4 regions of the Exiguobacterium sp. SH5S4 genome follow, and region 2 is predicted to be linked to each of the others. Evidence: predicted binding sites of a transcription regulator. Region 2 holds the regulator's gene; each other region holds the start of a gene.
The links. The regulator Rex, encoded in region 2, represses fermentation and respiration genes when NADH is low (regulators of the CRP and FNR family bind a similar motif). The targets are predictions, from matches to a motif close to TTGTGAAATATTTCACAA.

Region 1 (3,195 bases), on a different contig from region 2:
GCACTTTGACGCCGTCGACGTGTGACAGGCGGCGAAGCAGTTCTGGCTTATAGCGACGTGTCGTCAACATATAGCCGTACGTCACTTGAGCACTGACAGTCCGTTCGACCTTCACGTGAACCGGTTCTTTCAAGAATGGGGCAGCCCATGCTTGGAGCGTGTCCGTCAACGTCGCCGAAACGAGTGAGATTTGATGCTCGTGCGCCGTATGGTTGATGATGCGCTCGGCTGCTTCCGTCAATCCGCTGTCGATGATTTGATCGGCTTCATCGAGCACGATCGTATGCGTTTCGTGCAGTTTAAGTTTTTTCTTCTCGATCAATTCAACGAGACGTCCTGGTGTCCCGACGATTAAATGCGGTTTTTTCTTCAAGCGATCGATTTGGCGCTTCAGTTCGACGCCGCCGATGAACGAGGCAATCCGGACGTCACCTTTTTCGGTGAAACGTTGCGCCACCGTTTGGATCTGCATGACGAGTTCGCGCGTCGGTGCGACGATGACGACTTGGATCCGGTCGTTCGAGGCATCGATTTTTTCAATAGCGGGTAAAAGATAAGCGAGTGTCTTACCTGTCCCTGTCGGTGCTTCGATCGTGACGTCTTTTCCTTCTAAAAGGGGCGGGAACGCTTCCGCTTGGACCGGCATCGGTTCGTTAAAGCCAAGGCGTTCCCAGGCTTCGTTAATGAATGGTTTTGTAAAGTTCATATCAGTTCTCCTTATCGTTGGGCAAAAACAAAGGAAGCATAAGCGCTCCCTGGTTCAAATATAGCGAACATGTTCAGTGTCTTGGTCAATCGATGAACGGAGCGTCTGTGTGTACACTTGCCCGTCCTCGACGAGTTTGATGTGCACGTCGATGTGCTCAGGTGAGGCTTCGACACCTTCGACCGTGAAGCCTTGATACACGCGGTATTCCAATTCCTTAAGCAATTTTGCATAGGCGTTTAGTTCTGGATACGTCGTCGCGACGTCGATTGGGCGCGACACGAGTGCGACCATTAAATGGTCACGGAAATCGATGAAATCCTCATTCTCGATATCGTCATCAAAGCGAATCCAAAAGCCTTTTTCTTCAAATTCTGTGATAAATCCGTCGCGCTTGTCTCCAGCCTCTTCGACTTTAAGGGAGATGCGGTCACCGGCTTTTAAGTTATGCTCGGCTGTTAATGGTTCATACGTCATGGGAAGAACCCCTTCCTCTTCTACAATGTTCTGCTTCCATTGTGCTCGATATAAGGCAAAAATTCAAGTTCTATCCCGAACCTGTGAGTTAAGTCACTACAAAAACTGTATGATTTTTCACAACTCCTTAAAGATAATACAGGATTCACAAGAACGTGAACGGACAGGGATTCGTCTGTTTCTATGTAAGTTGAAAAACTACTATAACAGATAAAATAGCGCTTACAAAAACGGCATAACACCAATGTTCATGAGATTGTTACAACTTTCACAAGAATGTAAAACATATTGTTGGCGTTTTCACGTACACTCATATTATAAGGAATCAGGCAGTTATCTCAACTATGAGGAGTGACCATAATGGCAACTGAAATTAAATCAGCCTGGTCAGGATTTGTTCCTGGACAGTGGACGAACGAAGTGAATGTCGGTGAATTTATCCGCTTGAACCGCCACGAGTATACAGGGGATGACCGTTTCTTAGTCGGACCGACAGAGGCGACGAATCGTCTTTGGGGACAAGTGATGGAATTGACGAAAGAAGAACGGGAACGCGGGGGCGTTTGGGATGTCGATCAAAACACGCCGTCGACAATTATCTCACACGGACCTGGGTACTTAAATAAAGACCTTGAAAAAGTCGTCGGTGTCCAAACGGACGAACCGTTCAAACGCTCGATTCATCCGAACGGCGGCATCCGCATGGTCGACGCCGCGCTCGAGTCATACGGCTTCGAACCAAATCCTGAAATCACAAAAATCTATTCAGACATTCGTAAAACACACAACCAAGGTGTTTTCGATGCCTACACACCAGAGATGCGGGCGGCACGGAAGTCAGGGATCATCACAGGTCTCCCAGACGCATACGGACGTGGCCGGATCATCGGTGACTACCGTCGCGTTGCCTTATACGGTTTAGATTTCTTGATTGCCGAGCGTAAAAAAGATTTGGCGAACAATGGCGGTTTCCTCTCAGAAGCAGACATTCGGACGCGGGAAGAGATGTCTGAACAGCTTCGTGCCCTTCAAGAATTGAAACAACTCGGCGCTGCTTACGGATTCGACCTCGGTCGCCCGGCTGAAACGACGCAAGAAGCCTATCAATGGGTATATCTCGCTTACCTTGCAGCTGTCAAAGAACAAAACGGTGCGGCGATGTCTCTCGGACGCGTATCGACATTCCTTGACGTGTACGCTGAGCGTGACATGGCGGCGGGCCGTTTGACAGAGTCAGACGTCCAAGAAATCGTCGATCACTTCATCATGAAACTCCGCATCGTCAAATTCTTGCGGACGCCTGACTATAACGAATTGTTCTCTGGAGATCCAACTTGGGTCACGGAATCAATCGGTGGGATGAGTGAGGATGGCCGTTCGAACGTCACGAAGAGTTCGTTCCGTTTCCTTCACTCGCTCACAAACCTCGGCCCGGCACCAGAACCGAACTTGACGGTGCTTTGGTCGACGAAATTACCGGAAGGATTCAAACAATATTGCGCGAAGATGTCAATTGAGACGTCGGCGATCCAATACGAAAACGACGACCTCATGCTTCCAGAGTTTGGTGACGATTACGGCATCGCCTGCTGTGTGTCACCGATGAAAATCGGCAAACAGATGCAGTTCTTCGGTGCCCGTGCCAATATGGCGAAAGCACTCCTCTACAGCATGAACGGTGGACGCGATGAGAAGAGCGGCGATCAAATCGCTCCGGCTTGGGACATGAACACAGAAGACGTCCTCACGTACGACAAAGTGTACGCTGATTTCGACCGGACGCTCGACTGGCTCGCGGAGCTTTACGTCAACACACTCAACGTCATTCACTTCATGCACGATAAATATGCGTACGAACGGATCGAAATGGCGCTCCACGATCCTGAAATCTTACGGACGATGGCTTGTGGTATCGCTGGCCTTTCGGTGACGGCGGACAGCTTGTCAGCAATCAAATATGCGACGGTCAAACCGGTCCGGAATGAATTCGGCATCGCTGTCGACTTTGAAAC
Region 2 (3,195 bases):
GCGGACGCTTTGGGCGCGTTTCGTCGTCGTTGCCCGGGCGATGTTCCGTTGGATGAAGTCTTGCATCTTGGCGATCTCTTCTTGTTGCGACTCGAACTGCTTCTTCTCTTGCTCGTAAAGCGCGGCCTTCTGCTCGAGGAACTTTGTATAGTTCCCGACGAAGCGGCGGCTGCGGTTGCGTGACAGCTCGTAGACGACCGAGACGACGCGGTCGAGGAAGTAACGGTCGTGGGAGACGATGAGGACGGCACCTTTATAGCCGCTCAAATATTTCTCGAGCCAGCTGAGCGTCTCGATGTCTAAATGGTTCGTCGGCTCATCCAAGATGAGCAGGTCCGGGCTTTGCAGGAGCATCTTCGCTAAGGCAAGACGTGTCCGCTGTCCGCCTGAGAGCGTGTCGATCCGACGTTCGAAGTCGTCCGGGTAAAACCGCATCCCGTGCAAGATCGAGCGGATCGTCGCTTCATACTGATAGCCGCCGCGGTCTTTGAACGTGTGCTGCTCCTCGTCATACGCCGCGAGCAGACGCTCGTAGGCGGCCGGGTCGTTCAAGATCCGCTCCGAGCCCATGTCTTGCTCCATCTGGCGGAGCGTCTTCTCTTGTTCGATCAAATCGGTGAAGACGGTGAGCATCTCGTTCCACATCGTCTCGTTCGATTCTAACCCCGAGTCTTGGGCGAGATAGCCGATCGTCACGTCTTTTGGCTTCATGATGTCGCCCGAGTCATAATTGTACTCGCCGGCGATGACTTTTAACAGCGTCGACTTGCCGGCGCCGTTGCGGCCTACGAGGGCGACGCGTTCGCCTTCTTGGATTTCTAGTTTGACATTCTCTAAAATCGGCTCGACGCCGAACGATTTGGATAAGTTGTTGACTTGCAGTAGGATCAAGTGAAAAAACCCCTTTCTCTCTGTTTAGTATACTTTATTTCTTCCCCTTTTCAGGTATATTCATTGAGTGCTTATGTGAATTCGTTTACAATCAAGGTGTATGAAATCAGATTCGTTTGAAACGCGTCGTAAAAAGGAGGCTCTTTCCGTTGAGTCAAAACGAACCAAAGATTCCGCAAGCGACAGCCAAACGGTTGCCACTATACTATCGGTTTATCCAAAGCCTACATTCGTCAGGGAAACAGCGTGTGTCTTCTGCTGAACTGAGCGAGGCGGTCAAGGTCGATTCGGCAACGATTCGCCGTGACTTCTCATACTTCGGTGCGCTCGGTAAAAAGGGATATGGCTATAACGTACAGTATCTGTTAGACTTTTTCCGTAAGACGCTGAATCAAGACGAGATCACGAACGTCGCCTTGGTCGGGGTCGGTCATCTCGGGACAGCGTTCGTCAACTATAACTTCCTTAAAAACAATAACACACATATCGTCGTCGGGTTCGACGCAGACGAGACAAAAGTCGGCACGACGATGTCAGGTGTCCCGATTCATCACGTCGATGAGATGGAACAAATCATGAAGCAAAACAAAATCGATGTCGCCATCCTCACGGTCCCGTCCGCTTACGCGCAGCCGGTTGCCGATGACTTGGTCCGCTATGGCGTTCGAGGGATCTTGAACTTCACGCCGGCGCGATTGACTGTACCGGACACGGTCCGCGTCCATCATATCGACTTGTCGATCGAACTCCAGTCGCTCATTTACTTTATGCAACACTATCCATCCGCTGAGGGGGTCCATCAATAATGGAATTTCTACAATCATCACTCGTCGTCGGTATCCCAGGTGGCGTCAGTATTTTCGTCATCGCCATCATCGCGCTCATCCTCTTCGGGCCGAAGAAATTGCCAGAGTTCGGCCGGGCAGCGGGGCAGACGCTCCGTGAGTTCAAAAATGCCACGAACGGTATGATGAAAGAGCACGACGAGACCGACAAGAAAGAAATTGAGAAGAAAGAGCAGTAAGCCATGAGCCATCAACCTGATCAAGAACGGGCACTGTCCGATCACTTGACAGAGCTGCGGAGACGACTGATGCTGTCGGCATTTGTCGTCTTTGCCTTCTTTCTGATCGCTTTGCCGAGTGTCAAATACGTGCTCGCCTATCTGCAGGCGGACCTCGTCGAACGAGGGCTCGAGCTGAACGCCTTTGGGGTCGCGGACCCGCTCATGATTTACTTGAACTTGGCGCTCGTCATCGGGCTCGTCGCGTCTGGTCCATTTCTACTGTATCAACTGTGGGCGTTCGTCGCACCTGGTCTGCATCCGAATGAACGAAAATGGACGCTCGCCTATATCCCGGTCATCTTTATCTTGTTCCTCATCGGTCTCGCATTCGCCTACTATTGGTTGTTCCCGCTCGTCCTCGATATCTCGACGGACCTCGGGCAAGACCTCGGTCTGACGCAAATCATCGGGGCGACGAACTATTTCACGTTCCTGTTGCAACTGACAATCCCGTTCGGACTGTTGTTCCAGTTGCCGGTCGTGACGATGTTCTTGACGCGCATCGGTGTCGTGACGCCGTACTTCCTCTCAAAAATTCGGAAGTACGCCTACTTCGCCTTGTTCGTCATCGCGGCATTCATCACGCCGCCGGATTTGACGTCGCACCTCATGGTGTCGCTGCCGCTCTTCTTCCTATATGAGATCAGCTTATCGATCTCACGCATGACGTACCGCGGTGTGCTCCGACGTGAGAAAGAGGCGATGGTGAAAGAACAGATGGATTTGATGAAGCAAATGAATGAGAAGTGAACACTACGTCATGAGACGTGGTGTTTTTTTAATGCGAGTGCGCTAAACTGGAAGTATCTTGAAAAGGGGCTTGGCCATCGTGTTGATCGGACTGTTTCTCCTTGTCGGTTGGCACGTATCACGGTTGGCATAACGGTGCTTTTTGGTCGCAAACTGTCGTACTGAAACTACATGTTCAAAGTGATATTGGTCGTAAACGCTTTTTCTGCAACAAGGAAGTACATGCTCATATGAAACCAATCAAACACACGTCAGGGGGAGAAACGATGACTTGGGAGTACTACGGGGATGAGCTCATCATCATCGGTGTGTTGACGACAATTCTGTTGATTGCCGTGCTGAACTTTTGGAAGTCGCCATTCAAGCGGAGACTTGCCTTCTCGTTGACGCTGCTCGTCGTGGGATACGTGTCGTGTATCATCGGACTCGTCTTCGTCCGCGGGTGGGACGCCCTGGGCTGGATCTTGTACGGCTTTATATTGTATGTG
Region 3 (3,195 bases), on a different contig from region 2:
GTCGAAGCGCTCGAGCAATTGCTCGATGGCGATGTCAACGAATCCATCCAACGTCTTATAAAATGACTCGATATCGGATGACACGAGTGCCATCTTCACTAAATTCAACGTCGAGAACGATAAATTACCTCTTCCGATCGACGTCTCTGCCCCATGACGGTTTCCCATCACCCGCGTCCGGCAGCCCATGTAGGCAACTTCCGAAGCATGTGTCCCGTCATAGTACTGAAGGTTGAACGGCGCATCAACGAACGAGAAGTTCGGGAACAACCGCTTACCCGTCACGCGGCATGCGTGGCGGAACAAATCGACGTTCGGGTCCCCGTCATTGAAATTGACGCCTTCCTTTACTTTGAAGATTTGAATCGGGAAAATCGGCGTCTCCCCGTTGCCTAACCCTCGCTCTGTCGCTTTTAACAACTCGCGGATAAACACTCGTCCCCACCGACTCGTGTCGGTGCCGTAGTTGATCGACACGAACGGAACTTGACCGCCGCCGCGCGAGTGCATCGAGTTGGCGTTATGGATGAACGCCTCGCACGCCTGGTACGTCGCCGAGACGGTTTCCGCTTCAGCGATCTGCTGTTTTTGCTCCACCGTCAGCTCAATCGGTAATCCGTTCAACCGCTCGAGTTGACGTTCATACGTCTTCTCGACGTAAGGAGCGAGATCGACGTCAAACATCGGGAACGCCTGTCCCCCGTGCTGCATGTTCTGATTCGCTTGAAGAATGATCGAGGCGAGCGCCAGCGCCGAACGAATGTCCTGCGGGGGACGAATCGTCCCGTGTCCGGTGTGGAACCCGTTCGCGAGTAACTCTCCGAGCGGGATTTGACAACACGTCGTCGATCCGGTCACATAGTAATCGGCATCATGCACATACAAGTAGTTATCACGGATCGCTAGACGTGACCGTTCCGACAATAGGTACGTGGTCGATAATTGTTTTGACACTTCTGAAGATAAGCGCGCTAGTTTGCCGAGTGGCGACTTCCCGTCGACGTTGGCGTTCTCTTGGATCAAATCTTGATCTGGTAGCACACAGACATCATTATAAAGCTGGAGCATGTTCACTCCGCATCACCTCGCTATATATTGATTATTTAACGGCTGATAACCGATAAAAATTCTATATATAGATTATGTCACGTTTTATCGATTTGAGGCACGTCGATATTGTGACAGTTGCAACCGATCCCGAACGTAAAAAAACAGCCGAATCCCTGATGTGGGCTCGACTGTGCGCTTCGTGATGTATGTCATACTTCTTTGGCTGGCTTGACGATTTTCAGTTCGACTTCTTCTTGCTCTGACTCTTGTGCTTCACGCAATCCTTTAGCGTTCAACCATGTATAGATTGCTCCCATGAATAACGCGCCTCCGATAATGTTTCCGAACGTAGCCGGAATCAAGTTGTGGATGGCTCCAGCAAAGCTGATTGCTTCTGGATGCGGAACAACGAGTGTGAGTGCGAACAAGACGAAGTTGGCGATGACGTGATCAAACCCTGAAGCGAAGAAGACGGCCACTAGGAAGATCATCGAGAAGATTTGGGCAAATTCATTTTTCATTTGTTTCGGCAAGAAGATGGCGAGACAGACCATCCAGTTACAGAAGATGGCTCTAAAAAAGATTTCGACTGTCGTATGATGCATCTTGCTCTCGACGACGGCAAATAACCAGTTGTTCATGCCGAGCTCTTGAATGACTCCAGTCGGCGCGAGCAACAAGGCGAAAAGAATGCCGCCGAGCGCGTTCCCGACGAAGCAAAGCAACCAGACGAGCATCGTATCACTCAGCGTCGTATAGCCACGCATCGTTGAAGTCGTAAAATACATCGTATTCCCGGTAAATAGTTCAGCGCCTCCGTAGATGATCATGACGAGCGCGATCCCGAACGAGAATCCCCCGATGAGCGTCGTAAATGGTGAATCTACAAGATACATGCCGTTGACGACTTTTAATGTGAAGATTGATGCGAACCCGATAAAAATCCCCGCGAGCATTGCCCGTAAAAAATATTCCATCGGCCGATAGTGAATCATCGCTGAGGAAGCCTGTGCTTTCTTCCGTAATGATTCGAGTGCATGGATTTCCATTGATGCCATGTCACAAACCCTTCTTTCTGTTTAAATGAACCATATAATAAGAACAAACATGTGAAATCATTAACAATATAAGCCCGGAGCGACATTTTTGCAACTGCCCATTCGAACTGTTGACATACTTTTCACATCGTAATCGGTTACATTTGTCGGATTTGTGACTAAAAAAAGCGACCCTTCGTAAAGGGCCGCATGAAACCAATTATTCTTTCTCAGAAGACTCTGTCGTCTCATCAGTCGATGCTTTAGTCGATTTTTCTGGAGCTGAAGCTTCTTCACCTTCAGTTTCCTCTTCTTCGACTGCTACCGGCTCGTTCACTGATGCGATTTGAAGATCGCCTTCAGATAAGATTTCGTAATCTTTATTCTTCGGAATATCAGCAACTGTGAGTGAGTCACCGATCCCTAGCTCGCTGACGTCGAGCTCGATCCGCTCTGGGATGTTAGCAGGTGTTGCCGAAACAGTGACTTTATAGAGTGCTTGCGACAAGAAGCCGCCTTCTTTGACACCTTTCGCGTCGCCGACGAGTGTGACGTCTGCTTCAACTTCAGTTGCCTCATCCATTTTGACTGCCATGAACTCGACGTGCTTGTATGTGTTCGTGAACGGGTCAACTTCCGTCCCGTGAACGAGTGTGTTTACTTTCTTGCCGTCGATGTTGAGTTCGATCAAGGCGTTGTCACCGTGTTCCCGGAGAATCTTGCGCAATGCCATTTCTTCAAACGCGACTGGTGTGCTTTCGACTTTGTAGCCGTAAACGACACCAAGTACTTTTCCTTCTTTACGTAAGTTTGTTCGAACCGAACGTGGTCGTAATTCTCGTGTCGTTACTTTAAGCGTGTCTGTCATAATCATTTCCCCCTACTGGTTTATGAATCATGTCTACATCTTGAGGGTGAGGCAGTGTGAACTCCACCTCTCAACCTCGATGCGTTTGACGACATGTGTATATTGTTCCCATAGCTAAGCATCCATAAACGTTACAGTCGGTTAAATTAAGATTACAACGTTTGTCACATGACACGTTTGAACAACTTCTCGAGTTCATACGTACTCCACTTCACTAAAATCGGACGTCCGTGTGGACAC
Region 4 (3,195 bases), on a different contig from region 2:
GCGCACAGATTCGCATGTCCATGCCGACTTTGGCACCACCGATCAATAGCGTGTTGCCCATATTGTTGCGTCCATCTCCAACGTAGACGAAACGAATGCCAGCCAAATCACCTTTTTGTTCTTTGACGGTCAAGAAGTCGGCCAAAATTTGCGTCGGATGATACAAGTCCGTCAAACCGTTCCAAACCGGGACCCCGCCATCCCGTGCAAGACCTTCCACCGTTTCGTGAGCGAAGCCACGGAATTGGATGCCGTCGAACATGCGTCCAAGCACGATCGCCGTATCACGGACCGATTCTTTTTTCCCGAACTGGATATCCGATTTCCCGAGGTATTCAGGATGCATGCCGAGGTCGATTGCCGCAACTGTGAACGCACAGCGCGTCCGTGTCGACGGTTTTTCAAACAAGAGCGCCACGTTCTTGCCTTCACAAATCCGGTGGGGAATCCCTTGTTTCTTTTGACGTTTGAACGCTGCCGATAAGTCGATCAAGTAGTTCAGTTCGTCCCGCGAAAACTCGTTAAGCGATAAAAAATGACGACCTTTCAAATCAAAGTTGAACGTTGTGGACATGTGTTTCTCCTCCTCGTTAAATATCTTCACGGATAATTGGACAACTCATACAACGTGGGCCTCCACGGCCTCGTGATAACTCACTCGACATGATTTCGATGACTTCGACCCCTTCTGAACGGAGCAGCTCGTTCGAAACGTAGTTCCGGTCATACGTAACGACGACACCTGGGGCGATTGCGAGCGTGTTCGACCCATCGTTCCATTGCTCGCGCGCCGCAGCGATCGGGTCGCCACCACCACATGGGATCAACACGATTTCCTCTAGGCCGAGAGCCGATTTTAACACTTTCAACAAATCAGTGTGTTGCGTGATGTGCAGCTCACCTTCCGCGTTCAACGTCAGTTCGAAGATGTTCATCTTGCCGCCCGGTCCTTGGATGAACGGATGGATCGTGAACTTATCGTGGTCGACCATCGTGAAGACGGTATCAAGGTGCATGAACGCACGCGACTTCGGAATCTCGATGGCGATGACTTTCTTGAACGTGCCTCCGTTCGCGAGCAAGTTGAGGGCGACGCGCTCGATTCCTTGGGCGGTCGTCCGTTCCGATATCCCGATGGCGACGACTTCTTTTGATAGGACGAGTTCGTCTCCGCCTTCCATCGCGAACCGATAGTCACGATCCGACCAGATCGGGATATCATGCTTCGCAAAGCGTGGATGGTATCTCATAATATATTGCGTGAACAGTGATTCGCGGCGACGCGCCGGTTCTTTCATGCGATTGATCGACAAGCCGTTCCCAATCGCCGCGGCCGGGTCGCGCGTGAAGTACAGGTTCGGCATCGGGTCGAGAAAGAACGGATACGTGTCCTCGATCATCTCGTGCAGATGACGGCGCTTTTCGCGCTTGATCTCGGTTTTACGGATACCGGCCATGACCGTCTCGATCAACTGTTCGTTATCATAAGCGAGTAAATACTCTTTGAGCGTCTCGTATGAACCGTTAATATTTGATTTTGATTCCGAAAGAATGTCGGCGACGAATCGTTCACGTACGCCAGGCAGCGATAACGTCTCTGCCATCAAGTTTTCTAAATAGAGCACCTCGACGCCCCGGTTTTGTAGCACGCTCGCAAAGTAGTCGTGCTCTTTTTGAATGACCGGCAAATGTGGAATGTCGTCGAACAAGAGTCGTTCCAAATACTCCGGCGTCAAATTTTCAAGTTCGCGTCCTGGACGCTTCAATAGTACAGTCTTTAATTCACCAATTTCTGAATACACGTGAATCGGATGTTTCAGCGTCGTATCCCGTGCGGTCAATTGATCCGTCATCGATATCATCTCGCTTCCTCCTAGTGATTCGGGTGTGTTTCTACCCTTACCTTATCAACTTACCCAATTCCGAGGCGGGTAATTCCAGCGTTCTGATTGTGGTCGATTCCACAAAAGAATGGATACAATATGAGTCAAACTGAATGAACAAACGGTTGTGAATCAATGAACAAGGAGAGAGCGACGGTTAGGATGGATACACGATGTATGAACTGTGAATAAAATCCATTATTTTTTCTTTTCAAATTAAGGTACGATAACGACAGGATATGAAAAATGACTTTAGAAAAGGAAGTGAGTCGATGGCCATCGAACGTACAGAACGCGCGCGTCATGAAGCCCAAGTGACAGCGCTCATCCAAAAAGGGGATCCGGTCGATTTCCGCGACGTGTTTTTAACACTTCACCCGGGTGAACAGGCCGACATCTTCATCGAACTCAACCAACCCGATCGGGCGTTTATATACAGCGCTTTATCACCGGAAGAGTACACCGATTTATTTGAAAAATTAGAGCTCGATGAACAACAACAGTTCATCCAAGAAATGCCGCGCCCGTATGCGGTCAGCGTCTTAAACGATATGTTCTCGGATAATGCCGCCGATCTCATGAACGAACTTCCGGACGATTTCATGAACGAACTGTTCGAACAGATGGACGAGACCGAGGCGACCGAGGTCAAAGACTTGATGCGCTATCCGGACGATACAGCCGGTGCCATTATGACGACCGAGTTCATCGTGCTACAGGCCGACAAAACGATCGGGGCGACACTTGAAGAGTTGCGTGACCTCGGTCCTGAAGCTGAGACGATTTACTATTTATATGTAATCGATGTAGACCGACGTCTCGTCGGCGTCGTGTCGCTCCGTGATTTGATCGTCTCCCCGCTCGACCATCTCATCGCTGACATCATGGGGCGGCGGGTCGTTTCGGCCCACGTCATGGCCGATCAAGAAGACTTGGCCCGAACCGTCCAAAAGTATGACTTGCTCGCGCTCCCGGTCATCGATAGCGATGATCACTTGCTCGGCATCATCACCGTCGACGACGTCATGGACGTCATCGAACGCGAGACGACCGAAGACTTTGAAGAACTGTCCGCGACGAAAGGCTCGTCTGACATCAACATGGGCCCGGTCGAGGCAGCGAAAAAACGTGCCCCTTGGATCATCAGCCTCATGTTCCTCGGGATGATCACCGCATCGACGATCGGTGGATTTGAAGATACGCTCGAGACGATTGTTTTGCTCGCCGTCTTCATGCCACTCGTCATGGGATCGGCCGGAAACGCCGCCACCCAGTCGCTCGTCGTCGCCGTACGTTCAATCGCACTCGGCAC

Region 1: pflB (formate C-acetyltransferase) is a predicted target of Rex. The motif match lies at 1,440-1,457, and genes of this name have one in related genera.
Region 3: EVJ32_RS12165 (formate/nitrite transporter family protein) is a predicted target of Rex. The motif match lies at 2,158-2,175, and genes of this name have one in related genera.
Region 4: arcA (arginine deiminase) is a predicted target of Rex. The motif match lies at 2,009-2,026, and genes of this name have one in related genera.

What each region holds. Positions count from the first base shown of each region.
Region 1 covers NZ_SJUQ01000004.1:131,032-134,226, forward strand. Annotated here, with positions in the region: gene EVJ32_RS04110 (DEAD/DEAH box helicase) at 1-706, opposite strand, end outside; gene EVJ32_RS04115 (hypothetical protein) at 761-1,183, opposite strand; gene pflB (formate C-acetyltransferase) at 1,544-3,195, shown strand, end outside.
Region 2 covers NZ_SJUQ01000017.1:11,216-14,410, forward strand. Annotated here, with positions in the region: gene EVJ32_RS10320 (ABC-F family ATP-binding cassette domain-containing protein) at 1-891, opposite strand, end outside; gene EVJ32_RS10325 (redox-sensing transcriptional repressor Rex) at 1,041-1,697, shown strand; gene EVJ32_RS10330 (twin-arginine translocase TatA/TatE family subunit) at 1,697-1,915, shown strand; gene tatC (twin-arginine translocase subunit TatC) at 1,919-2,707, shown strand; gene EVJ32_RS10340 (hypothetical protein) at 2,974-3,195, shown strand, end outside.
Region 3 covers NZ_SJUQ01000022.1:36,458-39,652, reverse strand. Annotated here, with positions in the region: gene EVJ32_RS12170 (anaerobic ribonucleoside triphosphate reductase) at 1-1,068, opposite strand, end outside; gene EVJ32_RS12165 (formate/nitrite transporter family protein) at 1,260-2,099, opposite strand; gene EVJ32_RS12160 (50S ribosomal protein L25/general stress protein Ctc) at 2,308-2,955, opposite strand; gene mutL (DNA mismatch repair endonuclease MutL) at 3,120-3,195, opposite strand, start outside.
Region 4 covers NZ_SJUQ01000038.1:16,597-19,791, forward strand. Annotated here, with positions in the region: gene argF (ornithine carbamoyltransferase) at 1-574, opposite strand, end outside; gene arcA (arginine deiminase) at 591-1,820, opposite strand; gene mgtE (magnesium transporter) at 2,156-3,195, shown strand, end outside.